Regions from separate parts of the Faecalimicrobium sp. JNUCC 81 genome, predicted to be linked through region 2. Evidence: a T-box and tRNA genes for the amino acid it is inferred to sense, from the RefSeq annotation. Region 2 holds a T-box; the other holds one or more tRNA genes.

Region 1 (14,473 bases), 150 kb from region 2:
GTACCCGGCATCTTCACCGGGATTACAATTTCACCGAGTCTATTGTTGAGACAGTGCCCAAATCGTTACGCCTTTCGTGCGGGTCGGAACTTACCCGACAAGGAATTTCGCTACCTTAGGACCGTTATAGTTACGGCCGCCGTTTACTGGGGCTTAAGTTCACTGCTTCGATTGCTCTAACAGATCCCCTTAACCTTCCAGCACCGGGCAGGCGTCAGCTCCTATACATCGTCTTGCGACTTAGCAGAAACCTGTGTTTTTGGTAAACAGTCGCTTGGGCCTATTCTCTGCGGCCATCCAAAGGATGGCACCCCTTCTCCCTAAGTTACGGGGTCATTTTGCCGAGTTCCTTAACAATAGTTCTCTCGCTGGCCTTAGGATACTCTCCTCACCCACCTGTGTCGGTTTGAGGTACGGGCGCCTTTAAACTCGATAGAGACTTTTCTTGACAGTGTGAAATCAGCTACTTCGCTACTAAATTTCGCTCCCCATCGTACCCCAGCATTATCAAGACGGATTTGCCTATCTTGACTGCCTCAGTACTTAGCCACACATAACCAACAGTGTGGTTAGCTTATCCTACTGTGTCATCCCATTTCTCAAGCGTTTATTGGCGGTACAGGAATATCAACCTGTTGTCCATCACCTACGCCTTTCGGCCTCGGCTTAGGTCCCGACTAACCCAGGGCGGACGAACCTTCCCCTGGAAACCTTGGGTTTACGGCCCGTGGGATTCTCACCCACGTCTCGCTACTCATGCCAACATTCTCACTCGTATACTGTCCACGTGTCCTTACGGTCACGCTTCAGCCTGCATACGAAGCTCCCCTACCCATCATAATGATGCCGTAGCTTCGGTAGTACGTTTTAGCCCCGGAAATTTTCGGCGCAGGATCACTCGACCAGTGAGCTATTACGCACTCTTTAAATGAGTGGCTGCTTCTAAGCCAACATCCTGGTTGTCTGTGCAATCCCACATCCTTTACCACTTAACGTACATTTAGGGACCTTAGCTGACGATCTGGGCTGTTGCCCTTTCGACTATGAATCTTATCACCCACAGTCTGACTCCCAAGTATAAGAATACGGCATTCGGAGTTTGATAGTCTTCGGTAAGTGCAATACCCCCTAGGACATTCAGTGCTCTACCTCCGCTTCTCTCAACCTTGAGGCTAGCCCTAAAGCTATTTCGGGGAGAACCAGCTATCTCCGGGCTCGATTGGAATTTCACCGCTATCCACAAGTCATCCCCGAGCTTTTCAACGCTCGTGGGTTCGGTCCTCCACGAAATTTTACTTTCGCTTCAACCTGCTCATGGATAGGTCGCCCGGTTTCGGGTCTACGTCAAGTAACTTAAGCGCCCATTTAAGACTCGCTTTCGCTACGGCTCCGCACCTTAAGTGCTTAACCTTGCTACTTAACGTAACTCGTTGGCCCGTTCTACAAAAAGTACGCGGTCACACAAGTAATGTGCTCCCACAGCTTGTAAGTGCAGGGTTTCAGGTTCTATTTCACTCCCCTCCCGGGGTTCTTTTCACCTTTCCCTCACGGTACTATGCGCTATCGGTCACTAGGTAGTATTTAGGCTTGGAGGATGGTCCCTCCTGCTTCCCACAGGGTTTCACGTGTCCCGTGGTACTCTGGATCATATCTGAAGTCTTCTCGTTTTGACTACGTGGCTGTTACACTTTATAGCGGAGCTTTCCAACTCTCTTCGTCTACAATAGCCTCTTCGTTTATGATATGTCCGCAACCCCAACAAAGAAAACTTCATTGGTTTGGCCTGTTCCGCGTTCGCTCGCCGCTACTTACGGAATCGAATTTCTTTCTTTTCCTCCGGGTACTTAGATGTTTCAGTTCCCCGAGTTCCCCTCGCTAAGCTATGTATTCACTTAACGATACTTAGACATTACTCTAAGTGAGTTTCCTCATTCGGAAATCTTCGGATCAAAGTTTACGTGCAACTCCCCGAAGCTTATCGCAGCTTATCGCGTCCTTCATCGGCTCCTAGTGCCAAGGCATCCGCCCTGCACCCTTAATAACTTGACCAGTTATTAAAGTGTTTCGTCAACGAACAAACTTCGTATTCACTCAGTTTATTACGTTACTCAAAGTTTGATATTTTAATGACTTATCGTGTCGTTGATATTTTTAGAAGTTATCTTCTTCATATATATAAAATGATGTCATATCACTAAATGTTATGCAGTTTTCAAAGTACTAAAATGCTTCGCATGTCGCCAACGATATTACTTCACATACGTTCAGTAACATCCGTTGCTCAAACAACGAAATGGTGGAGATGAGGAGGATCGAACTCCTGACCCCTTGCGTGCAAGGCAAGTGCTCTCCCAGCTGAGCTACACCCCCATATAGAGTTTTAAGAACTCTCAAAATTAAACAGTAGGTAATTCTCCTTAGAAAGGAGGTGATCCAGCCGCACCTTCCGATACGGCTACCTTGTTACGACTTCACCCCAGTTATTGATTTCACCTTCGACGGCCGCTTCCAAAAGGTTAGCAAACCGGCTTCGGGCGCCCCCAACTTCCGTGGTGTGACGGGCGGTGTGTACAAGACCCGGGAACGCATTCACCGCAGCATTCTGATCTGCGATTACTAGTAACTCCAGCTTCATGTAGGCGAGTTTCAGCCTACAATCCGAACTGAGAATGGCTTTAAGGGATTAGCTCCGCCTCACGACTTGGCTGCCCTCTGTACCACCCATTGTAGCACGTGTGTAGCCCTAAGCATAAGGGGCATGATGATTTGACGTCATCCCCACCTTCCTACAGGTTATCCCTGGCAGTCCCTCTAGAGTGCCCAACTTAATGCTGGCAACTAAAGGCAAGGGTTGCGCTCGTTGCGGGACTTAACCCAACATCTCACGACACGAGCTGACGACAACCATGCACCACCTGTCACTTCTGTCCCCGAAGGGAAATCTCCGATTAGGGAGAGGTCAAAAGGATGTCAAGCTTAGGTAAGGTTCTTCGCGTTGCTTCGAATTAAACCACATGCTCCGCTACTTGTGCGGGTCCCCGTCAATTCCTTTGAGTTTCACTCTTGCGAGCGTACTTCCCAGGCGGAGTACTTAATGCGTTAGCTGCGCCACCGAAGGGGGTAACCTCCGACAGCTAGTACTCATCGTTTACGGCGTGGACTACCAGGGTATCTAATCCTGTTTGCTCCCCACGCTTTCGTGCCTCAGTGTCAGTTACAGTCCAGAGAGCCGCCTTCGCAACTGGTATTCCTCCTAATATCTACGCATTTCACCGCTACACTAGGAATTCTACTCTCCTCTCCTGCACTCAAGTTTCTCAGTTTCAAAGGCTTACTACGGTTGAGCCGTAGCCTTTCACCTCTGACTTAAGAAACCACCTACGCACCCTTTACGCCCAGTAATTCCGGATAACGCTAGCCCCCTACGTATTACCGCGGCTGCTGGCACGTAGTTAGCCGGGGCTTCCTCCTCAAGTACCGTCATTATCTTCCTTGAGGACAGAGCTTTACGACCCGAAGGCCTTCATCGCTCACGCGGCGTTGCTGCATCAGGCTTTCGCCCATTGTGCAATATTCCCCACTGCTGCCTCCCGTAGGAGTTTGGACCGTGTCTCAGTTCCAATGTGGCCGATCACCCTCTCAGGTCGGCTACTGATCGTCGCCTTGGTAAGCCGTTACCTTACCAACTAGCTAATCAGACGCGGGTCCATCCTGTACCGCCGGAGCTTTGATAAAAAAGCCATGCGACTCTCTCATGTTATCCCGTATTAGCATACCTTTCGGTATGTTATCCGTGTGTACAGGGCAGGTTACCCACGCGTTACTCACCCGTCCGCCGCTCTTTCCCGAAGGAAATCGCTCGACTTGCATGTGTTAGGCACGCCGCCAGCGTTCATCCTGAGCCAGGATCAAACTCTTAAATATAAGTTTTGACTTGGGCTCAGATACTGTTATATATCTGGCTTTGTTTGGTTGTTTCAAATTCTATAAATTAACCTACTGTTTAATTTTCAAAGTTCTTAATAATAGTTTAAGTTGGTAGCGGTAACAGGAGTCGAACCTGTGACCTTTCGGGTATGAACCGAACGCTCTAGCCAACTAAGCTATACCGCCATATTCATTAATATGTTTTGGTGCCCAGAGGCGGAATCGAACCACCGACACGGGGATTTTCAGTCCCCTGCTCTACCGACTGAGCTATCTGGGCAAATTGGTGGGCCTAGCTGGACTCGAACCAGCGACCTCACGCTTATCAGGCGTGCGCTCTAACCACCTGAGCTATAGGCCCAACTTATTGGTCGAGGTAGAGGGACTCGAACCCCCGGCCCCATGGTCCCAAACCAAGTGCGCTACCAAACTGCGCTATACCTCGACATTAACTTATAATTTTAATTTTAAATGGCAGGGGTAGAGGGACTCGAACCCCCGGCGCACGGTTTTGGAGACCGACGCTCTACCAACTGAGCTATACCCCTATGAATTTATGGTGGACCATCAGGGACTCGAACCCCGGACCTACCGGTTATGAGCCGGGCGCTCTAACCAACTGAGCTAATGGTCCAAACTTATTGGTCGAGGTAGAGGGACTCGAACCCCCGGCCCCATGGTCCCAAACCAAGTGCGCTACCAAACTGCGCTATACCTCGACATAAAAACAAAAATTGGCGGAGAAGGAGGGATTCGAACCCTCGCACCGGTTTAATCCAGCCTAATCCCTTAGCAGGGGATCCTCTTGAGCCACTTGAGTACTTCTCCGAATATTAAATTAAAATGGCGGAGAGGGTGGGATTCGAACCCACGGTGCCGTTAAGCATCACTGGTTTTCAAGACCAGCTCCTTAAACCACTCGGACACCTCTCCAATTGGTGATCCATCCGCGACTCGAACGCGGGACACCCTGATTAAAAGTCAGGTGCTCTACCGACTGAGCTAATGGATCATATTTAATTAAGTTGGCAGGGGATGCAGGACTCGAACCTACGCATGTAGCAGTCAAAGTGCTATGCCTTACCGACTTGGCGAATCCCCTATAATTGTGGTGAGCGCACAGGGATTCGAACCCCGGACACACGCCTTAGAAGGGCGTTGCTCTATCCAGCTGAGCTATGCACCCACATTATATGATTCAATGGAGCGGGTGAAGGGGATCGAACCCTCACAGCCGGCTTGGAAGGCCGGAACTCTACCATTGAGCTACACCCGCATATTTAATTGGTGGAGGATGGTGGATTCGAACCACCGAAATCGTCGATAACAGATTTACAGTCTGCCCCCTTTGGCCGCTCGGGAAATCCTCCGTTTTTCATGGAGCTGGTGATAGGAATCGAACCTACAACCTGCTGATTACAAGTCAGCTGCTCTACCGTTGAGCCACACCAGCTAATTGGCGGGAATAACAGGACTCGAACCTGTGACCCATTGATTAACAGTCAATTGCTCTACCAACTGAGCCATATTCCCGCATATTAAATTAATTTGGCGACCTGGAAGGGACTCGAACCCTCGACCTCCAGCGTGACAGGCTGGCATTCTAACCAGCTGAACTACCAGGCCGCGAATGGTGGGACTAACAGGGCTCGAACCTGTGACCCCCTGCTTGTAAGGCAGGTGCTCTCCCAGCTGAGCTATAGTCCCGGGATATTGGTGACCCATAGGGGAATCGAACCCCTGTTACCGCCGTGAAAGGGCGGTGTCTTGACCGCTTGACCAATGGGCCTAACACCATTCTAAACTATTAGTTTAGAATATCAACGTGGCTATGTCTTACTCTCCCAGGCAGTTGCCCGCCAAGTACCATCAGCGCTAAAGAGCTTAACTTCTGTGTTCGGAATGGGAACAGGTGTATCCTCTTTGCTATTATAACCACATTGTATTTTATGTCCATTTCTTGGACAAGTATTATATTAACATTTTTTATCAAAAACGTCAATACCCTTTTTTATATTTTTTAAACTTTTTTAGTGGAAAAATATAAATTAATACTCTGAAAACTGCAAACATTTATTGAATTAATCATTTTAAATTATTGGTCAAGTCCTCGACCTATTAGTATCGATAAGCTAAATACATTACTGCACTTACACCTTCGACCTATCAACCAGGTAGTCTTCCTGGGGTCTTACCCTTACGGTGGGAAATCTTATCTTGAAGTTGGCTTCGCGCTTAGATGCTTTCAGCGCTTATCCATTCCGTACATAGCTACCCAGCCATGCCCTTGGCAGAACAACTGGTACACCAGAGGTACGTCCATCCCGGTCCTCTCGTACTAAGGACAGGTCTCCTCAAATTTCCTACGCCTGCGACGGATAGGGACCGAACTGTCTCACGACGTTCTGAACCCAGCTCGCGTACCACTTTAATGGGCGAACAGCCCAACCCTTGGGACCTACTACAGCCCCAGGATGTGATGAGCCGACATCGAGGTGCCAAACCTCCCCGTCGATGTGGACTCTTGGGGGAGATAAGCCTGTTATCCCCAGGGTAGCTTTTATCCGTTGAGCGATGGCCCTTCCATGCGGAACCACCGGATCACTAAGTCCGACTTTCGTCCTTGCTCGACCTGTATGTCTTGCAATCAAGCTCTCTTTTGCCTTTACACTCTTCGTACGATTTCCGACCGTACTGAGAGAACCTTTGAGCGCCTCCGTTACTCTTTGGGAGGCGACCGCCCCAGTCAAACTGCCCACCTGACGGTGTCCCAAGACCTGATTCAAGGCCTCTGGTTAGGATCCCAGTACTACAAGGGTGGTATCCCAAGGATGACTCCACACAAACTGGCGTTCATGCTTCAAAGTCTCCCACCTATCCTGTACATGTAGTACCAAGACCCAACGTCAAGCTACAGTAAAGCTCCATGGGGTCTTTCCGTCCTGTCGCAGGTACCCGGCATCTTCACCGGGATTACAATTTCACCGAGTCTATTGTTGAGACAGTGCCCAAATCGTTACGCCTTTCGTGCGGGTCGGAACTTACCCGACAAGGAATTTCGCTACCTTAGGACCGTTATAGTTACGGCCGCCGTTTACTGGGGCTTAAGTTCACTGCTTCGATTGCTCTAACAGATCCCCTTAACCTTCCAGCACCGGGCAGGCGTCAGCTCCTATACATCGTCTTGCGACTTAGCAGAAACCTGTGTTTTTGGTAAACAGTCGCTTGGGCCTATTCTCTGCGGCCATCCAAAGGATGGCACCCCTTCTCCCTAAGTTACGGGGTCATTTTGCCGAGTTCCTTAACAATAGTTCTCTCGCTGGCCTTAGGATACTCTCCTCACCCACCTGTGTCGGTTTGAGGTACGGGCGCCTTTAAACTCGATAGAGACTTTTCTTGACAGTGTGAAATCAGCTACTTCGCTACTAAATTTCGCTCCCCATCGTACCCCAGCATTATCAAGACGGATTTGCCTATCTTGACTGCCTCAGTACTTAGCCACACATAACCAACAGTGTGGTTAGCTTATCCTACTGTGTCATCCCATTTCTCAAGCGTTTATTGGCGGTACAGGAATATCAACCTGTTGTCCATCACCTACGCCTTTCGGCCTCGGCTTAGGTCCCGACTAACCCAGGGCGGACGAACCTTCCCCTGGAAACCTTGGGTTTACGGCCCGTGGGATTCTCACCCACGTCTCGCTACTCATGCCAACATTCTCACTCGTATACTGTCCACGTGTCCTTACGGTCACGCTTCAGCCTGCATACGAAGCTCCCCTACCCATCATAATGATGCCGTAGCTTCGGTAGTACGTTTTAGCCCCGGAAATTTTCGGCGCAGGATCACTCGACCAGTGAGCTATTACGCACTCTTTAAATGAGTGGCTGCTTCTAAGCCAACATCCTGGTTGTCTGTGCAATCCCACATCCTTTACCACTTAACGTACATTTAGGGACCTTAGCTGACGATCTGGGCTGTTGCCCTTTCGACTATGAATCTTATCACCCACAGTCTGACTCCCAAGTATAAGAATACGGCATTCGGAGTTTGATAGTCTTCGGTAAGTGCAATACCCCCTAGGACATTCAGTGCTCTACCTCCGCTTCTCTCAACCTTGAGGCTAGCCCTAAAGCTATTTCGGGGAGAACCAGCTATCTCCGGGCTCGATTGGAATTTCACCGCTATCCACAAGTCATCCCCGAGCTTTTCAACGCTCGTGGGTTCGGTCCTCCACGAAATTTTACTTTCGCTTCAACCTGCTCATGGATAGGTCGCCCGGTTTCGGGTCTACGTCAAGTAACTTAAGCGCCCATTTAAGACTCGCTTTCGCTACGGCTCCGCACCTTAAGTGCTTAACCTTGCTACTTAACGTAACTCGTTGGCCCGTTCTACAAAAAGTACGCGGTCACACAAGTAATGTGCTCCCACAGCTTGTAAGTGCAGGGTTTCAGGTTCTATTTCACTCCCCTCCCGGGGTTCTTTTCACCTTTCCCTCACGGTACTATGCGCTATCGGTCACTAGGTAGTATTTAGGCTTGGAGGATGGTCCCTCCTGCTTCCCACAGGGTTTCACGTGTCCCGTGGTACTCTGGATCATATCTGAAGTCTTCTCGTTTTGACTACGTGGCTGTTACACTTTATAGCGGAGCTTTCCAACTCTCTTCGTCTACAATAGCCTCTTCGTTTATGATATGTCCGCAACCCCAACAAAGAAAACTTCATTGGTTTGGCCTGTTCCGCGTTCGCTCGCCGCTACTTACGGAATCGAATTTCTTTCTTTTCCTCCGGGTACTTAGATGTTTCAGTTCCCCGAGTTCCCCTCGCTAAGCTATGTATTCACTTAACGATACTTAGACATTACTCTAAGTGAGTTTCCTCATTCGGAAATCTTCGGATCAAAGTTTACGTGCAACTCCCCGAAGCTTATCGCAGCTTATCGCGTCCTTCATCGGCTCCTAGTGCCAAGGCATCCGCCCTGCACCCTTAATAACTTGACCAGTTATTAAAAGTTGTAATTTTTACGACTTTTCTTGTCATTGATATTTTTAGAAGTTATCTTCTTCATATATATAAAATGATGTCATATCACTAAATGTTATGCAGTTTTCAAAGTACTAATGTACATCGCCAACGAACAAATTTCATATTAATTCAATTTATTGCATTGATCAAAGTACTAATGGTGGAGATGAGGAGGATCGAACTCCTGACCCCTTGCGTGCAAGGCAAGTGCTCTCCCAGCTGAGCTACACCCCCATAATTATTAACATTTTTCAACGAATTATATTTTACTATTTTCATTGAATTTTGTCAATATTTTCATGCAAGTTTTTATTTTATTTTCACAAAAATAAGAACTCTCAAAATTAAACAGTAGGTAATTCTCCTTAGAAAGGAGGTGATCCAGCCGCACCTTCCGATACGGCTACCTTGTTACGACTTCACCCCAGTTATTGATTTCACCTTCGACGGCCGCTTCCAAAAGGTTAGCAAACCGGCTTCGGGCGCCCCCAACTTCCGTGGTGTGACGGGCGGTGTGTACAAGACCCGGGAACGCATTCACCGCAGCATTCTGATCTGCGATTACTAGTAACTCCAGCTTCATGTAGGCGAGTTTCAGCCTACAATCCGAACTGAGAATGGCTTTAAGGGATTAGCTCCGCCTCACGACTTGGCTGCCCTCTGTACCACCCATTGTAGCACGTGTGTAGCCCTAAGCATAAGGGGCATGATGATTTGACGTCATCCCCACCTTCCTCCAGGTTATCCCTGGCAGTCCCTCTAGAGTGCCCAACTTAATGCTGGCAACTAAAGGCAAGGGTTGCGCTCGTTGCGGGACTTAACCCAACATCTCACGACACGAGCTGACGACAACCATGCACCACCTGTCACTTTTGTCCCCGAAGGGAAATCTCCGATTAGGGAGAGGTCAAAAGGATGTCAAGCTTAGGTAAGGTTCTTCGCGTTGCTTCGAATTAAACCACATGCTCCGCTACTTGTGCGGGTCCCCGTCAATTCCTTTGAGTTTCACTCTTGCGAGCGTACTTCCCAGGCGGAGTACTTAATGCGTTAGCTGCGCCACCGAAGGGGGTAACCTCCGACAGCTAGTACTCATCGTTTACGGCGTGGACTACCAGGGTATCTAATCCTGTTTGCTCCCCACGCTTTCGTGCCTCAGTGTCAGTTACAGTCCAGAGAGCCGCCTTCGCAACTGGTATTCCTCCTAATATCTACGCATTTCACCGCTACACTAGGAATTCTACTCTCCTCTCCTGCACTCAAGTTTCTCAGTTTCAAAGGCTTACTACGGTTGAGCCGTAGCCTTTCACCTCTGACTTAAGAAACCACCTACGCACCCTTTACGCCCAGTAATTCCGGATAACGCTAGCCCCCTACGTATTACCGCGGCTGCTGGCACGTAGTTAGCCGGGGCTTCCTCCTCAAGTACCGTCATTATCTTCCTTGAGGACAGAGCTTTACGACCCGAAGGCCTTCATCGCTCACGCGGCGTTGCTGCATCAGGCTTTCGCCCATTGTGCAATATTCCCCACTGCTGCCTCCCGTAGGAGTTTGGACCGTGTCTCAGTTCCAATGTGGCCGATCACCCTCTCAGGTCGGCTACTGATCGTCGCCTTGGTAAGCCGTTACCTTACCAACTAGCTAATCAGACGCGGGTCCATCCTGTACCGCCGGAGCTTTGATAAAAAAGCCATGCGACTCTCTCATGTTATCCCGTATTAGCATACCTTTCGGTATGTTATCCGTGTGTACAGGGCAGGTTACCCACGCGTTACTCACCCGTCCGCCGCTCTTTCCCGAAGGAAATCGCTCGACTTGCATGTGTTAGGCACGCCGCCAGCGTTCATCCTGAGCCAGGATCAAACTCTTAAATATAAGTTTTGACTTGGGCTCAGATACTGTTATATATCTGGCTTTGTTTGGTTGTTTCAAATTCTATAAATTAACCTACTGTTTAATTTTCAAAGTTCTTACTCAACTATTCTATCTTAAAAACTTTTTAATTTCAAGACTTTTTTGTTGATTTTTTATTTTTATTTTGTCCTTATCTCTTGGACAAGTAATACTATACCACCTTTATTTTTTATGGTCAAGACTTTTTTTAAAAATTTTTAATTTTATTTTGCTATTTTATGTTCATATCCATAAGCACTTTCTCTAGTCCTAACTTTAGAAACCTTTTTAACCTTTGATACATCTACACCTTGGCAAATTTTTAATGCATCTTTACAAAAATAAAACATAATATCGAAAACTAAAAAAGTTACACATATTAAACATAACCAACTCATCATTTGAGACATTTAAATACCCTCCAAAATTTTATTTTATAAGGTATTCTTTATTTTTATTCACATTTCCTTTACAAAAATTCCTCTATATACTTTCATAATAGATTTATTTAAGTTATTTTTTATCATTAAAAACTTTTAATCTGCACAATTATTTAGTAATTTTTAATATTTACTGTAAGTTTAATAGTAATTTCGCTTTATATTTTTCCAAATAAAAAAAAGATTATACCAAAATATAATTTTTTATTACTAATTATTTAATATATTAAATTCTAATAGTCAATTTACTTGATATTTTATTTATCCTCAATACAAAAACCCTCTAGATAGAATAATTCAATCTAGAGGGTTTTATATTATGAAGATTACTCTTCTATTTTATTTTGGCTATTATCTATTGGCTTCATCGTTGGGAATAAAATTACGTCTCTTATCGATGGTGAGTTAGTTAATAACATCATAACTCTATCCATACCTATTCCAAGTCCACCTGTAGGAGGTAATCCTACTTCTAATGCATTTATGAAATCTTCATCCATATCACAAGCTTCATCATCACCTAATTCTTTCTTTCTCATTTGATCCATGAATCTTCCTTTTTGGTCAATTGGGTCATTTAATTCAGAGAAAGCATTAGCTAATTCCCATTTATTTGCAAACGCTTCAAATCTATCAGTTCTTCTTGGGTCTTCAACATTTCTTTTAGCTAATGGAGATACTTCAACTGGATGATGAGTTATAAATGTAGGTTGGATTAATTTATCTTCTCCAAACTCTTCAAATAATGTATTTATAACTTCTCCTCTTCTCATTCCAGGAGTTATTTCTATTCCTTTTTCTTTAGCAACTGCTAAAGCTTCTTCATCTGTATTTATAGTAGAGAAATCTATACCAGTGTATTCTTTAACACAATCTTCCATAGTCATTCTCTTCCATGGAGGAGTAAAGTCTATTTCAGTTCCTTGATAGTTTATTTTCATACTTCCTGTTGCAGCTTCAGCCATATGAGCTATAACATTTTCAGTGATTTCCATCATATCTGTATAATCTGCATATGCTTGATATAATTCTATAGCAGTATATTCTGGGTTATGCTTTATAGACATACCTTCATTTCTAAACATTCTTCCCATTTCATATACTTTATCAAATCCACCAACTATAAGTCTCTTTAAGTATAACTCATTAGCTATTCTTAAGTACATTGGTATATCTAATGTATTATGGTGTGTTATAAATGGTCTAGCATTTGCTCCACCAGCTATAGTATTTAATATAGGAGTTTCAACTTCTAAGAATCCTCTAGTATCTAAGTAGTTTCTTAAAGCTTTTATAGCTTTAGTTCTTATTACAAAAGCTTCTTTTACTTCTGGGTTTACTATTAAGTCAACATATCTTTGTCTATATCTTAAGTCTTGGTCTTTTAATCCATGATATTTTTCAGGTAGTATTTGAAGTGATTTAGATAATAAAATAACTTCATTCGCTTTTATTGATATTTCTTCTTTTTTAGTCTTGAATACTTCACCCTCAACACCTATTATGTCTCCTAAGTCATATGTAGAGAATATAGAGTACTCTTCTTCCCCTATTCTATCTAATCTAACATAACATTGAATTCTTCCTTCGTGGTCTTGAACATCTATAAATCCAGCTTTACCTTGGATTCTTTTACTCATTATACGACCAGCTATTTTAACAACTTTCCCTTCAAAGTTTTCAAAGTCATTTTTTATTTCCATAGAATCACTAGTTCTATCATATCTACTTTGATGGAATGGATCTCTCCCCATTTCTTGTAATTTAGCTAATTTGTCTCTTCTTACTTGAAGAACTTCACTAAGATCTTCTTGTATTTGATCATTATTCATTTGTTTCCCTCCCGAATTATCTTCTTATTTCTAGTATCTCGAATTTAGCAACACCATCTGGAACTTGAACTTCTACAACATCTCCTATAGTTCTTCCTAAAAGAGCTTTTCCTACTGGAGATTCATTAGATATTTTTCCATCATATGGATCTGCTTCTGCTGAACCTACTATAACATATTCAACTTCTTCATCAAATTCTACATCATTAACTTTAACTATAGATCCTATAGTTACAACATTAACGTCTATTTTACTTTCATCTATGATAACAGCCTTTCTTATCATATTTTCTAACTTTATTATTCTTTCTTCCATTTGAGCTTGCTCATTTTTAGCTTCATCATACTCAGCATTTTCTGATATATCTCCAAAAGATATAGCTACCTTTATTCTATCAGCAACTTCTCTTCTTCTTACAGTCTTTAAAAACTCTACTTCATCTTCTAACTTCTGGTATCCTTCTTGAGTTAATAATATTTCTTTCTTATCTTCCATGACCCCTACAACTCCTTCTTTATGTACTTGGGATTTCTCCCAAATTTATTTTTTAAATTTATATTCTTAGTTTTAATTTATGCGCTATATTATAAGTCACTATTATTCTAATGTCAAGCAGTCCTGCATGTAGCCATTAAGCTTCGATACTACTTCTTCATAGCTTTCTATCTTATTGATTTCATCTCTTACTCTTGCTGAATTTCTAAGCCCTTTTAAATACCACGCAACATGTTTTCTCATTTCCCTTACTGCTACATATTCTCCATGTTCTTCAACTGCTAAACCTAAATGTTTAATGGCCGTGTTTATTTTTTCTTCAACAGTCGGTTCAGGTAAAATTTCCCCTGTTTGCATGTAATGGTTTATTCTTTTGAATATCCATGGATTACCTTGAGCACCTCTACCTATCATTATAGCATCACAATTGGTTTTTTCTAACATATTTATTGAATCTTCTACTGTAAATACGTCACCATTTCCTATAACCGGTATGTTTATATTTTGTTTTATTTCAGCTATTATATCCCAATCAGCTTTCCCTGAATAATATTGTTCTCTTGTTCTTCCATGTATAGCTAATGCACTTATACCACATTCCTCAGCTATTTTTGCAATTTCTACTGCATTTACAGTATTATCATCCCAACCTTTTCTTATTTTTAATGTCACAGGTTTTTCAGAGTTTTTTACTACTGCCGTTAGAACTTTTGCCACTAACTTAGGATTTTTCATAAGAGCAGATCCATCTCCATTTTTTACAACCTTAGGTGCTGGGCACCCCATATTTATATCCAATATTTCATTTGGATATTCATTCATAATCTTCGATGCTCTTCCCATATATTCTGGATCTGAGCCAA
Region 2 (14,473 bases):
CTTTAACAATTACAGCTCCTATAGGTGTCTCTTTTTTTTCATATGCTTTATATGCTTCTTTTAATGCTTCTTTCATATAGAATGACTTTTCCATATTTCCTCCTAAAACTTATAACAGTTTTATATTATCACAATTGTATTTATAATTCAACTTAAATTTAATTTGTACTTAAAAAATATAAAATCTTATAATTATAATCTCTAATTTTCCCTTAAAACATTAAAACATTTATATAAACTACTCTTAAATTTCTGTTTTTGTAAATATTACTTTTTAAGGATATATATCTTCTATATTATAAAGATTATTTTTAAATACTAAACTACATAAAATAAAGTCTTTAAATAAAAGGAGAGAGCTTATATAAGCTCTCTTGTATAATTAATAAGTATTTATATCTTATAATTCATTCTTCTTTATAACATCTACACCCATGTATGGTCTTAATGCTTCTGGAACTACTACAGATCCATCAGCTTGTTGGTAGTTTTCTAATATAGCAGCTAAACTTCTTCCTACTGCTAATCCTGATCCATTTAATGTATGAACAAATTCAGATTTAGATTTTTTATCTCTCTTAAATCTTATTCCAGCTCTTCTAGCTTGGAAATCTTCAAAGTTTGAACAAGAAGATATTTCAACGTATCTGTTGTAACTTGGCATCCATACTTCTAGGTCATATTTAAATGCAGCAGTGAATCCTAAATCTCCTGTACATATTCTAACTACTCTGTAAGGTAATCCTAATAATTGTAACATTTTTTCAGCATCATTAGTTAAAGCTTCTAATTCTTCGTAAGATTTCTCAGGATCAACGAACTTAACTAATTCAACTTTATTGAATTGATGTTGTCTTACTAAACCTCTTGTATCTCTACCAGCAGACCCTGCTTCTGATCTAAAGCATGGAGTGTATGCACAATATTTTACTGGTAATTGTTCAGCTGTTAATATCTCATCTCTGTGTATATTAGTTACAGGAACTTCAGCAGTTGGTACTAAGAAGTAATCTAATCCTTCTAATTTAAACATATCTTCTTCAAACTTAGGTAATTGTCCTGTTCCTACAAAACTAGTTCTATTAGCCATGAATGGTGGTAATACTTCTGTATATCCATGCTCATCTGTATGAGTGTTTAAGAAGAAGTTTATTAAAGCTCTTTCAAGTCTAGCTCCTAATCCTTTATATAAAGTAAATCTTGATCCAGTTATTTTACCAGCTGCCTCAAAATCTAATATTCCAAGTCCTGTTCCTATATCCCAGTGAGCTTTTTCTTCAAAATCAAACTTAGTAGGTTCTCCCCAAGTTCTTACTTGAACGTTATCTTCATCAGTAGTTCCTTGTGGAACATCTGGATGAGGAACATTTGGTATTCTCATTAATCTATATTCCATGTCAGCTTCAACTTCTCTAACTTTTTCATCAAATCCTTTTATCTTATCAGATAATTCTTTTAACTCCGCTTTAGCTTCTTCAACATCTTTACCTTCTTTTATAAGTTGAGGTATTTTCTTTGATTCAACATTTAATTCATTTTTCATTACTTCAACTTCTTTAAGTAATTCTCTTCTTTTATCATCTAATTCCACTACAGCATCAAGGTCAAACTCCTTTTCCCCTCTTCTATCCATAGCTTTTTTAATATCTTCTAAATTTTCTCTTATTCTTTTGATATCTAACATTTTATTGTCCTCCTATTTTTTATAATCTAAATATATTTATTAAATCCTTCACCCTTTTGAAACTATACGGAAAATGTTACTTAATATAAACTATTTTTTTATTTATTGATTTTTTATCAATTCTCAGTAATGGTAACGTTATTTTTAATGGTATATACTAAAATAAATTTAATTTTACAAGCGCTTGTTTGATTTATTGTAATAAAAAAAGACCTTCGTATTCCCTACAAAAGGGACGAAAGTCTTTGATCCGCGTTGCCACCCTAATTGATTATATAAACATATAATCCTCTCAGACCTGTAACGTAGGTATACGTCTAGCTTTTTACTAGAAGCTCCGGAATAGATTCAAAAACCATTATAATGAGTTCTCACCAACCACTCAATCTCTGAATATAAATTTGCTTTTTACTAATTTCCTTCTTTGCTTTTTACTATTTGTTTTATTTGATATTCATTATATTATATATATTAACAACTTTCAATACTATTATTCTATATTTTTATAATTTTTATTTTTATAATTTACCAAATACTGTTTAATACTATGTTCTTTATATAAAATTTAATGCTAATTTTTTTATAAATTTATTTTTTATCTGTCTTATTATGCAGTTTAATTGATAATTTAGTAGTAAGAACTAGTTGTATTTATAAAATTTTATTTTTTAATTCCCTTATAAAAATAACAATATATTTATAAACTTTTATAATTTAATATATAAAAAGACTTTAGATTATATAAATCTAAAGTCTTAAAATAAAAAAGATTACGTGGCTATGTCTTACTCTCCCAGGCAGTTGCCCACCAAGTACCATCGGCGCTAAAGAGCTTAACTTCTGTGTTCGGAATGGGAACAGGTGTATCCTCTTTGCTATAATAACCACATAATCTTTATGGAGCGGGTGAAGGGGATCGAACCCTCACAGCCGGCTTGGAAGGCCGGAACTCTACCATTGAGCTACACCCGCAATTTTAGAGTTAATACTCTGAAAACTGCAAACATTTATTAAATTTATCATTTTAAATTGAGGTCAAGTCCTCGACCTATTAGTATCGATAAGCTAAATACATTACTGCACTTACACCTTCGACCTATCAACCAGGTAGTCTTCCTGGGGTCTTACCCTTACGGTGGGAAATCTTATCTTGAAGTTGGCTTCGCGCTTAGATGCTTTCAGCGCTTATCCATTCCGTACATAGCTACCCAGCCATGCCCTTGGCAGAACAACTGGTACACCAGAGGTACGTCCATCCCGGTCCTCTCGTACTAAGGACAGGTCTCCTCAAATTTCCTACGCCTGCGACGGATAGGGACCGAACTGTCTCACGACGTTCTGAACCCAGCTCGCGTACCACTTTAATGGGCGAACAGCCCAACCCTTGGGACCTACTACAGCCCCAGGATGTGATGAGCCGACATCGAGGTGCCAAACCTCCCCGTCGATGTGGACTCTTGGGGGAGATAAGCCTGTTATCCCCAGGGTAGCTTTTATCCGTTGAGCGATGGCCCTTCCATGCGGAACCACCGGATCACTAAGTCCGACTTTCGTCCTTGCTCGACCTGTATGTCTTGCAATCAAGCTCTCTTTTGCCTTTACACTCTTCGTACGATTTCCGACCGTACTGAGAGAACCTTTGAGCGCCTCCGTTACTCTTTGGGAGGCGACCGCCCCAGTCAAACTGCCCACCTGACGGTGTCCCAAGACCTGATTCAAGGCCTCTGGTTAGGATCCCAGTACTACAAGGGTGGTATCCCAAGGATGACTCCACACAAACTGGCGTTCATGCTTCAAAGTCTCCCACCTATCCTGTACATGTAGTACCAAGACCCAACGTCAAGCTACAGTAAAGCTCCATGGGGTCTTTCCGTCCTGTCGCAGGTACCCGGCATCTTCACCGGGATTACAATTTCACCGAGTCTATTGTTGAGACAGTGCCCAAATCGTTACGCCTTTCGTGCGGGTCGGAACTTACCCGACAAGGAATTTCGCTACCTTAGGACCGTTATAGTTACGGCCGCCGTTTACTGGGGCTTAAGTTCACTGCTTCGATTGCTCTAACAGATCCCCTTAACCTTCCAGCACCGGGCAGGCGTCAGCTCCTATACATCGTCTTGCGACTTAGCAGAAACCTGTGTTTTTGGTAAACAGTCGCTTGGGCCTATTCTCTGCGGCCATCCAAAGGATGGCACCCCTTCTCCCTAAGTTACGGGGTCATTTTGCCGAGTTCCTTAACAATAGTTCTCTCGCTGGCCTTAGGATACTCTCCTCACCCACCTGTGTCGGTTTGAGGTACGGGCGCCTTTAAACTCGATAGAGACTTTTCTTGACAGTGTGAAATCAGCTACTTCGCTACTAAATTTCGCTCCCCATCGTACCCCAGCATTATCAAGACGGATTTGCCTATCTTGACTGCCTCAGTACTTAGCCACACATAACCAACAGTGTGGTTAGCTTATCCTACTGTGTCATCCCATTTCTCAAGCGTTTATTGGCGGTACAGGAATATCAACCTGTTGTCCATCACCTACGCCTTTCGGCCTCGGCTTAGGTCCCGACTAACCCAGGGCGGACGAACCTTCCCCTGGAAACCTTGGGTTTACGGCCCGTGGGATTCTCACCCACGTCTCGCTACTCATGCCAACATTCTCACTCGTATACTGTCCACGCGTCCTTACGGTCACGCTTCAGCCTGCATACGAAGCTCCCCTACCCATCATAATGATGCCGTAGCTTCGGTAGTACGTTTTAGCCCCGGAAATTTTCGGCGCAGGATCACTCGACCAGTGAGCTATTACGCACTCTTTAAATGAGTGGCTGCTTCTAAGCCAACATCCTGGTTGTCTGTGCAATCCCACATCCTTTACCACTTAACGTACATTTAGGGACCTTAGCTGACGATCTGGGCTGTTGCCCTTTCGACTATGAATCTTATCACCCACAGTCTGACTCCCAAGTATAAGAATACGGCATTCGGAGTTTGATAGTCTTCGGTAAGTGCAATACCCCCTAGGACATTCAGTGCTCTACCTCCGCTTCTCTCAACCTTGAGGCTAGCCCTAAAGCTATTTCGGGGAGAACCAGCTATCTCCGGGCTCGATTGGAATTTCACCGCTATCCACAAGTCATCCCCGAGCTTTTCAACGCTCGTGGGTTCGGTCCTCCACGAAATTTTACTTTCGCTTCAACCTGCTCATGGATAGGTCGCCCGGTTTCGGGTCTACGTCAAGTAACTTAAGCGCCCATTTAAGACTCGCTTTCGCTACGGCTCCGCACCTTAAGTGCTTAACCTTGCTACTTAACGTAACTCGTTGGCCCGTTCTACAAAAAGTACGCGGTCACACAAATAATGTGCTCCCACAGCTTGTAAGTGCAGGGTTTCAGGTTCTATTTCACTCCCCTCCCGGGGTTCTTTTCACCTTTCCCTCACGGTACTATGCGCTATCGGTCACTAGGTAGTATTTAGGCTTGGAGGATGGTCCCTCCTGCTTCCCACAGGGTTTCACGTGTCCCGTGGTACTCTGGATCATATCTAAAGAATTATCGTTTCAAATACAGGGCTATTACCTTCTATGGCGGAGCTTTCCAACTCTCTTCACTTACGATGACCTCTTCGTTTATGATATGTCCGCAACCCCAACGAAGAAAACTTCATTGGTTTGGCCTGTTCCGCGTTCGCTCGCCGCTACTTACGGAATCGAATTTCTTTCTTTTCCTCCGGGTACTTAGATGTTTCAGTTCCCCCGGTTCCCCTCGCTAAGCTATGTATTCACTTAACGATACTTAGACATTACTCTAAGTGAGTTTCCTCATTCGGAAATCTTCGGATCAAAGTTTACGTGCAACTCCCCGAAGCTTATCGCAGCTTATCGCGTCCTTCATCGGCTCCTAGTGCCAAGGCATCCGCCCTGCACCCTTAATAACTTGACCAGTTATTAAAAGTTATCGCTACTGAACAAACTTCGTATTCACTCAGTTTATTCCAGTGCTTAAAGTTGATTTTAAAGACTTATCTGTCTAGCTTATTTTAAAGACTTCATTGTCTATATATAAAATGATGTCATATCACTAAATGTTATGCAGTTTTCAAAGTACTAATATGGTGGAGATGAGGAGGATCGAACTCCTGACCCCTTGCGTGCAAGGCAAGTGCTCTCCCAGCTGAGCTACACCCCCATGTTATTAACTTTTTCAACGAAATATATTTTACTATATTTGTCGATTTTTGTCAATATTTTTAGCAAGTTTTTATTCGTTTTTCACAAAAAAATAAGAACTCTCAAAATTAAACAGTAGGTAATTCTCCTTAGAAAGGAGGTGATCCAGCCGCACCTTCCGATACGGCTACCTTGTTACGACTTCACCCCAGTTATTGATTTCACCTTCGACGGCCGCTTCCAAAAGGTTAGCAAACCGGCTTCGGGCGCCCCCAACTTCCGTGGTGTGACGGGCGGTGTGTACAAGACCCGGGAACGCATTCACCGCAGCATTCTGATCTGCGATTACTAGTAACTCCAGCTTCATGTAGGCGAGTTTCAGCCTACAATCCGAACTGAGAATGGCTTTAAGGGATTAGCTCCGCCTCACGACTTGGCTGCCCTCTGTACCACCCATTGTAGCACGTGTGTAGCCCTAAGCATAAGGGGCATGATGATTTGACGTCATCCCCACCTTCCTCCAGGTTATCCCTGGCAGTCCCTCTAGAGTGCCCAACTTAATGCTGGCAACTAAAGGCAAGGGTTGCGCTCGTTGCGGGACTTAACCCAACATCTCACGACACGAGCTGACGACAACCATGCACCACCTGTCACTTCTGTCCCCGAAGGGAAATCTCCGATTAGGGAGAGGTCAAAAGGATGTCAAGCTTAGGTAAGGTTCTTCGCGTTGCTTCGAATTAAACCACATGCTCCGCTACTTGTGCGGGTCCCCGTCAATTCCTTTGAGTTTCACTCTTGCGAGCGTACTTCCCAGGCGGAGTACTTAATGCGTTAGCTGCGCCACCGAAGGGGGTAACCTCCGACAGCTAGTACTCATCGTTTACGGCGTGGACTACCAGGGTATCTAATCCTGTTTGCTCCCCACGCTTTCGTGCCTCAGTGTCAGTTACAGTCCAGAGAGCCGCCTTCGCAACTGGTATTCCTCCTAATATCTACGCATTTCACCGCTACACTAGGAATTCTACTCTCCTCTCCTGCACTCAAGTTTCTCAGTTTCAAAGGCTTACTACGGTTGAGCCGTAGCCTTTCACCTCTGACTTAAGAAACCACCTACGCACCCTTTACGCCCAGTAATTCCGGATAACGCTAGCCCCCTACGTATTACCGCGGCTGCTGGCACGTAGTTAGCCGGGGCTTCCTCCTCAAGTACCGTCATTATCTTCCTTGAGGACAGAGCTTTACGACCCGAAGGCCTTCATCGCTCACGCGGCGTTGCTGCATCAGGCTTTCGCCCATTGTGCAATATTCCCCACTGCTGCCTCCCGTAGGAGTTTGGACCGTGTCTCAGTTCCAATGTGGCCGATCACCCTCTCAGGTCGGCTACTGATCGTCGCCTTGGTAAGCCGTTACCTTACCAACTAGCTAATCAGACGCGGGTCCATCCTGTACCGATAAATCTTTGATAAAAAAGTCATGCGACTCTCTCATGTTATCCCGTATTAGCATACCTTTCGGTATGTTATCCGTGTGTACAGGGCAGGTTACCCACGCGTTACTCACCCGTCCGCCGCTCTTTCCCGAAGGAAATCGCTCGACTTGCATGTGTTAGGCACGCCGCCAGCGTTCATCCTGAGCCAGGATCAAACTCTTAAATATAAGTTTTGACTTGGGCTCAGATACTGTTATATATCTGGCTTTGTTTGGTTGTTTCAAATTCTATAAATTAACCTACTGTTTAATTTTCAAAGTTCTTAATTAATTTATTATGGTGGACCATCAGGGACTCGAACCCCGGACCTACCGGTTATGAGCCGGGCGCTCTAACCAACTGAGCTAATGGTCCTAATAAATTATGGTGCCGAAGACCGGAATCGAACCGGTACGGGAGGTAAGTCCCGCAGGATTTTAAGTCCTGTGCGTCTGCCAGTTCCGCCACTTCGGCACATCACGTGGCTACGTCTTACTCTCCCAGGCAGTTGCCCACCAAGTACCATCAGCGCTAAAGAGCTTAACTTCTGTGTTCGGAATGGGAACAGGTGTATCCTCTTTGCTATTGTAACCACATATTGTGTTTATTCTTTTGTTTTAAGACAAGTATTATAATACCATCTTAAGTTATCAATGTCAACACTTTTTGTGAAATATTTTCATATTTTTCTAAGTAATAACATTTTTAGAGTTAATACTCTGAAAACTGCAAACATTTATTGAAATTATCATTTTAAATTGAGGTCAAGTCCTCGACCTATTAGTATCGATAAGCTAAATACATTACTGCACTTACACCTTCGACCTATCAACCAGGTAGTCTTCCTGGGGTCTTACCCTTACGGTGGGAAATCTTATCTTGAAGTTGGCTTCGCGCTTAGATGCTTTCAGCGCTTATCCATTCCGTACATAGCTACCCAGCCATGCCCTTGGCAGAACAACTGGTACACCAGAGGTACGTCCATCCCGGTCCTCTCGTACTAAGGACAGGTCTCCTCAAATTTCCTACGCCTGCGACGGATAGGGACCGAACTGTCTCACGACGTTCTGAACCCAGCTCGCGTACCACTTTAATGGGCGAACAGCCCAACCCTTGGGACCTACTACAGCCCCAGGATGTGATGAGCCGACATCGAGGTGCCAAACCTCCCCGTCGATGTGGACTCTTGGGGGAGATAAGCCTGTTATCCCCAGGGTAGCTTTTATCCGTTGAGCGATGGCCCTTCCATGCGGAACCACCGGATCACTAAGTCCGACTTTCGTCCTTGCTCGACCTGTATGTCTTGCAATCAAGCTCTCTTTTGCCTTTACACTCTTCGTACGATTTCCGACCGTACTGAGAGAACCTTTGAGCGCCTCCGTTACTCTTTGGGAGGCGACCGCCCCAGTCAAACTGCCCACCTGACGGTGTCCCAAGACCTGATTCAAGGCCTCTGGTTAGGATCCCAGTACTACAAGGGTGGTATCCCAAGGATGACTCCACACAAACTGGCGTTCATGCTTCAAAGTCTCCCACCTATCCTGTACATGTAGTACCAAGACCCAACGTCAAGCTACAGTAAAGCTCCATGGGGTCTTTCCGTCCTGTCGCAGGTACCCGGCATCTTCACCGGGATTACAATTTCACCGAGTCTATTGTTGAGACAGTGCCCAAATCGTTACGCCTTTCGTGCGGGTCGGAACTTACCCGACAAGGAATTTCGCTACCTTAGGACCGTTATAGTTACGGCCGCCGTTTACTGGGGCTTAAGTTCACTGCTTCGATTGCTCTAACAGATCCCCTTAACCTTCCAGCACCGGGCAGGCGTCAGCTCCTATACATCGTCTTGCGACTTAGCAGAAACCTGTGTTTTTGGTAAACAGTCGCTTGGGCCTATTCTCTGCGGCCATCCAAAGGATGGCACCCCTTCTCCCTAAGTTACGGGGTCATTTTGCCGAGTTCCTTAACAATAGTTCTCTCGCTGGCCTTAGGATACTCTCCTCACCCACCTGTGTCGGTTTGAGGTACGGGCGCCTTTAAACTCGATAGAGACTTTTCTTGACAGTGTGAAATCAGCTACTTCGCTACTAAATTTCGCTCCCCATCGTACCCCAGCATTATCAAGACGGATTTGCCTATCTTGACTGCCTCAGTACTTAGCCACACATAACCAACAGTGTGGTTAGCTTATCCTACTGTGTCATCCCATTTCTCAAGCGTTTATTGGCGGTACAGGAATATCAACCTGTTGTCCATCACCTACGCCTTTCGGCCTCGGCTTAGGTCCCGACTAACCCAGGGCGGACGAACCTTCCCCTGGAAACCTTGGGTTTACGGCCCGTGGGATTCTCACCCACGTCTCGCTACTCATGCCAACATTCTCACTCGTATACTGTCCACGCGTCCTTACGGTCACGCTTCAGCCTGCATACGAAGCTCCCCTACCCATCATAATGATGCCGTAGCTTCGGTAGTACGTTTTAGCCCCGGAAATTTTCGGCGCAGGATCACTCGACCAGTGAGCTATTACGCACTCTTTAAATGAGTGGCTGCTTCTAAGCCAACATCCTGGTTGTCTGTGCAATCCCACATCCTTTACCACTTAACGTACATTTAGGGACCTTAGCTGACGATCTGGGCTGTTGCCCTTTCGACTATGAATCTTATCACCCACAGTCTGACTCCCAAGTATAAGAATACGGCATTCGGAGTTTGATAGTCTTCGGTAAGTGCAATACCCCCTAGGACATTCAGTGCTCTACCTCCGCTTCTCTCAACCTTGAGGCTAGCCCTAAAGCTATTTCGGGGAGAACCAGCTATCTCCGGGCTCGATTGGAATTTCACCGCTATCCACAAGTCATCCCCGAGCTTTTCAACGCTCGTGGGTTCGGTCCTCCACGAAATTTTACTTTCGCTTCAACCTGCTCATGGATAGGTCGCCCGGTTTCGGGTCTACGTCAAGTAACTTAAGCGCCCATTTAAGACTCGCTTTCGCTACGGCTCCGCACCTTAAGTGCTTAACCTTGCTACTTAACGTAACTCGTTGGCCCGTTCTACAAAAAGTACGCGGTCACACAAATAATGTGCTCCCACAGCTTGTAAGTGCAGGGTTTCAGGTTCTATTTCACTCCCCTCCCGGGGTTCTTTTCACCTTTCCCTCACGGTACTATGCGCTATCGGTCACTAGGTAGTATTTAGGCTTGGAGGATGGTCCCTCCTGCTTCCCACAGGGTTTCACGTGTCCCGTGGTACTCTGGATCATATCTAAAGAATTATCGTTTCAAATACAGGGCTATTACCTTCTATGGCGGAGCTTTCCAACTCTCTTCACTTACGATGACCTCTTCGTTTATGATATGTCCGCAACCCCAACGAAGAAAACTTCATTGGTTTGGCCTGTTCCGCGTTCGCTCGCCGCTACTTACGGAATCGAATTTCTTTCTTTTCCTCCGGGTACTTAGATGTTTCAGTTCCCCCGGTTCCCCTCGCTAAGCTATGTATTCACTTAACGATACTTAGACATTACTCTAAGTGAGTTTCCTCATTCGGAAATCTTCGGATCAAAGTTTACGTGCAACTCCCCGAAGCTTATCGCAGCTTATCGCGTCCTTCATCGGCTCCTAGTGCCAAGGCATCCGCCCTGCACCCTTAATAACTTGACCAGTTATTAAAAGTTATCGCTACTGAACAAACTTCGTATTCACTCAGTTTATTCCAGTGCTTAAAGTTGATTTTAAAGACTTATCTGTCTAGCTTATTTTAAAGACTTCATTGTCTATATATAAAATGATGTCATATCACTAAATGTTATGCAGTTTTCAAAGTACTAATATGGTGGAGATGAGGAGGATCGAACTCCTGACCCCTTGCGTGCAAGGCAAGTGCTCTCCCAGCTGAGCTACACCCCCATGTTATTAACTTTTTCAACGAAATATATTTTACTATATTTGTCGATTTTTGTCAATATTTTTAGCAAGTTTTTATTCGTTTTTCACAAAAAAATAAGAACTCTCAAAATTAAACAGTAGGTAATTCTCCTTAGAAAGGAGGTGATCCAGCCGCACCTTCCGATACGGCTACCTTGTTACGACTTCACCCCAGTTATTGATTTCACCTTCGACGGCCGCTTCCAAAAGGTTAGCAAACCGGCTTCGGGCGCCCCCAACTTCCGTGGTGTGACGGGCGGTGTGTACAAGACCCGGGAACGCATTCACCGCAGCATTCTGATCTGCGATTACTAGTAACTCCAGCTTCATGTAGGCGAGTTTCAGCCTACAATCCGAACTGAGAATGGCTTTAAGGGATTAGCTCCGCCTCACGACTTGGCTGCCCTCTGTACCACCCATTGTAGCACGTGTGTAGCCCTAAGCATAAGGGGCATGATGATTTGACGTCATCCCCACCTTCCTCCAGGTTATCCCTGGCAGTCCCTCTAGAGTGCCCAACTTAATGCTGGCAACTAAAGGCAAGGGTTGCGCTCGTTGCGGGACTTAACCCAACATCTCACGACACGAGCTGACGACAACCATGCACCACCTGTCACTTCTGTCCCCGAAGGGAAATCTCCGATTAGGGAGAGGTCAAAAGGATGTCAAGCTTAGGTAAGGTTCTTCGCGTTGCTTCGAATTAAACCACATGCTCCGCTACTTGTGCGGGTCCCCGTCAATTCCTTTGAGTTTCACTCTTGCGAGCGTACTTCCCAGGCGGAGTACTTAATGCGTTAGCTGCGCCACCGAAGGGGGTAACCTCCGACAGCTAGTACTCATCGTTTACGGCGTGGACTACCAGGGTATCTAATCCTGTTTGCTCCCCACGCTTTCGTGCCTCAGTGTCAGTTACAGTCCAGAGAGCCGCCTTCGCAACTGGTATTCCTCCTAATATCTACGCATTTCACCGCTACACTAGGAATTCTACTCTCCTCTCCTGCACTCAAGTTTCTCAGTTTCAAAGGCTTACTACGGTTGAGCCGTAGCCTTTCACCTCTGACTTAAGAAACCACCTACGCACCCTTTACGCCCAGTAATTCCGGATAACGCTAGCCCCCTACGTATTACCGCGGCTGCTGGCACGTAGTTAGCCGGGGCTTCCTCCTCAAGTACCGTCATTATCTTCCTTGAGGACAGAGCTTTACGACCCGAAGGCCTTCATCGCTCACGCGGCGTTGCTGCATCAGGCTTTCGCCCATTGTGCAATATTCCCCACTGCTGCCTCCCGTAGGAGTTTGGACCGTGTCTCAGTTCCAATGTGGCCGATCACCCTCTCAGGTCGGCTACTGATCGTCGCCTTGGTAAGCCGTTACCTTACCAACTAGCTAATCAGACGCGGGTCCATCCTGTACCGATAAATCTTTGATAAAAAAGTCATGCGACTCTCTCATGTTATCCCGTATTAGCATACCTTTCGGTATGTTATCCGTGTGTACAGGGCAGGTTACCCACGCGTTACTCACCCGTCCGCCGCTCTTTCCCGAAGGAAATCGCTCGACTTGCATGTGTTAGGCACGCCGCCAGCGTTCATCCTGAGCCAGGATCAAACTCTTAAATATAAGTTTTGACTTGGGCTCAGATACTGTTATATATCTGGCTTTGTTTGTTTGGTTGTTTCAAATTCTATAAATTAACCTACTGTTTAATTTTCAAAGTTCATTTTTGCTTTGCCCTTTTCTTAAGGACAAGTAATAATATACTATATATTAAACAGTAGGTCAATACTTTTTTTAAAGTTTTTTAAATATTTTTTTCATACTCTTTTCTAAGCTTCTCTATTATCTTTCTTTCCAGCCTAGAAACAGTCATTTGAGATATCTCTAATTCTTTCGCTATTGTAGATTGAGTTTTATCTAAGAAGAATCTATCCTTAAATATTTTAGTTTCTAATTCATTTAAATTTTCCATAAATTTATTTACAAAATCTTTTTGTTCTATATTTCCAAAGCTACTTTCTTCTTGTCCTATTTTATCTATAAGAGTTATATCTTTATCTTCAGAATCATCATTACTTGAAGAATCTAGAGATATCGGCTGGTATCCATATGAGGCTTCCATAGCTTCTAATACATCCTCTTCACTACATCCTATATAATTAGCTATATCTTTTACCTTAGGGTGTCTCTTATTCTCTTGCTCTAAAGCAACTTTAGCTTCACTTATTTTCTTGCTTAACTCTTGTACACGTCTAGGTACTCTCAAAGTCCACACTTTATCTCTAAAATACTTTTTTATTTCTCCTATTATAGTTGGAGTTGCAAAGCTAGAAAATTCATATCCTTTTTCTATATCATACCTATCTATAGCATATATTAGTGCCAATGAAGCAACCTGATATATATCTTCAAACTCAACACCTTTATTTATATACTTTTTCGCTAGCAAGTTTACTAAATATAGATGCCTTTCGATAAGAGTGTTTCTAAGTTCTTTGTTGTTCTTATCTTTACTATATATCTTAAATAGCTCTTTTGTATCCATATTTAGGTAATCTGTAGCACTAGCTACATTTTTCATTAAATATCAACTCCTAAATATTTAGTCATCCTTACTATTGTACCTTGGTTTTCTTTTGACTCTATACTTACATCATCCATTAATGTTTGTATTATAAACAGTCCTAATCCATTTTCTTTTGGATTCTCTAAATCAGGTTGAACTGCATTTTCTATGTCATAACCTTTACCATTATCTTGAATTTCTATAGTAAGTCCATTTTCTAATATGATAAATGTTATATTGAATACATTATCATTACTATGCTTAATTGCATTAGTACAAGCTTCTGACACAGCTACCTTCATATCTTCTATATCATCTATTGAAAAACCTATTTTATTAGCTATTCCTGAAGTAGTTAGTCTTATAATACCTACATATTCAGGATTTGAACTTATTTCCATTTTTATAGTTTCACAAGTCAAAGCTTATCCCTCCACTTTAAATATTTTATCTAGACCTGTTATCGTAAAAATCTTTTTAACATTACTTTTAGGATTAATTATATATATTTCTTTATCATTAGTTCTTAATTTCTTAAGTACACTTATCATTACTCCTAATCCAGTTGAATCTATGTATTCTAAACTAGAAAGGTTAATTCTCATATCTACCACTTCTTGTTCCACTAGACCGTGTAAGTATTCTTTTAACTTATCCGCTGTAGATACGTCTA

What was found. The T-box of region 2 lies ahead of serS (serine--tRNA ligase). A T-box ahead of a tRNA ligase gene usually reads a tRNA of that ligase, here a tRNA-Ser.
Region 1: it encodes a tRNA-Ser, which carries the amino acid that the T-box ahead of serS (serine--tRNA ligase) is inferred to sense. The anticodon was not compared.

The regions. Positions count from the first base shown of each region.
Region 1 is NZ_CM132203.1:128,986-143,458, reverse strand. It holds rRNA gene JNUCC81_RS00830 (23S ribosomal RNA) at 1-2,049, opposite strand, end outside; tRNA gene JNUCC81_RS00825 (tRNA-Ala) at 2,295-2,370, opposite strand; rRNA gene JNUCC81_RS00820 (16S ribosomal RNA) at 2,422-3,924, opposite strand; tRNA gene JNUCC81_RS00815 (tRNA-Met) at 4,037-4,113, opposite strand; tRNA gene JNUCC81_RS00810 (tRNA-Phe) at 4,132-4,207, opposite strand; tRNA gene JNUCC81_RS00805 (tRNA-Ile) at 4,212-4,288, opposite strand; tRNA gene JNUCC81_RS00800 (tRNA-Pro) at 4,296-4,372, opposite strand; tRNA gene JNUCC81_RS00795 (tRNA-Trp) at 4,400-4,475, opposite strand; tRNA gene JNUCC81_RS00790 (tRNA-Ile) at 4,485-4,561, opposite strand; tRNA gene JNUCC81_RS00785 (tRNA-Pro) at 4,570-4,646, opposite strand; tRNA gene JNUCC81_RS00780 (tRNA-Ser) at 4,663-4,755, opposite strand; tRNA gene JNUCC81_RS00775 (tRNA-Ser) at 4,772-4,860, opposite strand; tRNA gene JNUCC81_RS00770 (tRNA-Lys) at 4,864-4,939, opposite strand; tRNA gene JNUCC81_RS00765 (tRNA-Gln) at 4,954-5,029, opposite strand; tRNA gene JNUCC81_RS00760 (tRNA-Arg) at 5,037-5,113, opposite strand; tRNA gene JNUCC81_RS00755 (tRNA-Gly) at 5,130-5,203, opposite strand; tRNA gene JNUCC81_RS00750 (tRNA-Tyr) at 5,213-5,297, opposite strand; tRNA gene JNUCC81_RS00745 (tRNA-Thr) at 5,306-5,380, opposite strand; tRNA gene JNUCC81_RS00740 (tRNA-Asn) at 5,385-5,460, opposite strand; tRNA gene JNUCC81_RS00735 (tRNA-Asp) at 5,477-5,553, opposite strand; tRNA gene JNUCC81_RS00730 (tRNA-Val) at 5,559-5,634, opposite strand; tRNA gene JNUCC81_RS00725 (tRNA-Glu) at 5,642-5,716, opposite strand; rRNA gene rrf (5S ribosomal RNA) at 5,751-5,867, opposite strand; rRNA gene JNUCC81_RS00715 (23S ribosomal RNA) at 6,026-8,927, opposite strand; tRNA gene JNUCC81_RS00710 (tRNA-Ala) at 9,111-9,186, opposite strand; rRNA gene JNUCC81_RS00705 (16S ribosomal RNA) at 9,322-10,824, opposite strand; gene JNUCC81_RS00700 (hypothetical protein) at 11,067-11,252, opposite strand; gene lysS (lysine--tRNA ligase) at 11,609-13,114, opposite strand; gene greA (transcription elongation factor GreA) at 13,131-13,610, opposite strand; gene dusB (tRNA dihydrouridine synthase DusB) at 13,713-14,473, opposite strand, start outside.
Region 2 is NZ_CM132203.1:3,811,642-3,826,114, forward strand. It holds gene JNUCC81_RS18855 (nucleoside deaminase) at 1-94, opposite strand, end outside; gene serS (serine--tRNA ligase) at 401-1,684, opposite strand; T-box leader at 1,913-2,118, opposite strand; rRNA gene rrf (5S ribosomal RNA) at 2,457-2,573, opposite strand; tRNA gene JNUCC81_RS18870 (tRNA-Gly) at 2,583-2,656, opposite strand; rRNA gene JNUCC81_RS18875 (23S ribosomal RNA) at 2,716-5,617, opposite strand; tRNA gene JNUCC81_RS18880 (tRNA-Ala) at 5,788-5,863, opposite strand; rRNA gene JNUCC81_RS18885 (16S ribosomal RNA) at 5,998-7,500, opposite strand; tRNA gene JNUCC81_RS18890 (tRNA-Ile) at 7,611-7,687, opposite strand; tRNA gene JNUCC81_RS18895 (tRNA-Leu) at 7,698-7,786, opposite strand; rRNA gene rrf (5S ribosomal RNA) at 7,792-7,908, opposite strand; rRNA gene JNUCC81_RS18905 (23S ribosomal RNA) at 8,073-10,974, opposite strand; tRNA gene JNUCC81_RS18910 (tRNA-Ala) at 11,145-11,220, opposite strand; rRNA gene JNUCC81_RS18915 (16S ribosomal RNA) at 11,355-12,857, opposite strand; gene JNUCC81_RS18920 (SigB/SigF/SigG family RNA polymerase sigma factor) at 13,039-13,815, opposite strand; gene JNUCC81_RS18925 (ATP-binding protein) at 13,815-14,201, opposite strand; gene JNUCC81_RS18930 (STAS domain-containing protein) at 14,226-14,473, opposite strand, start outside.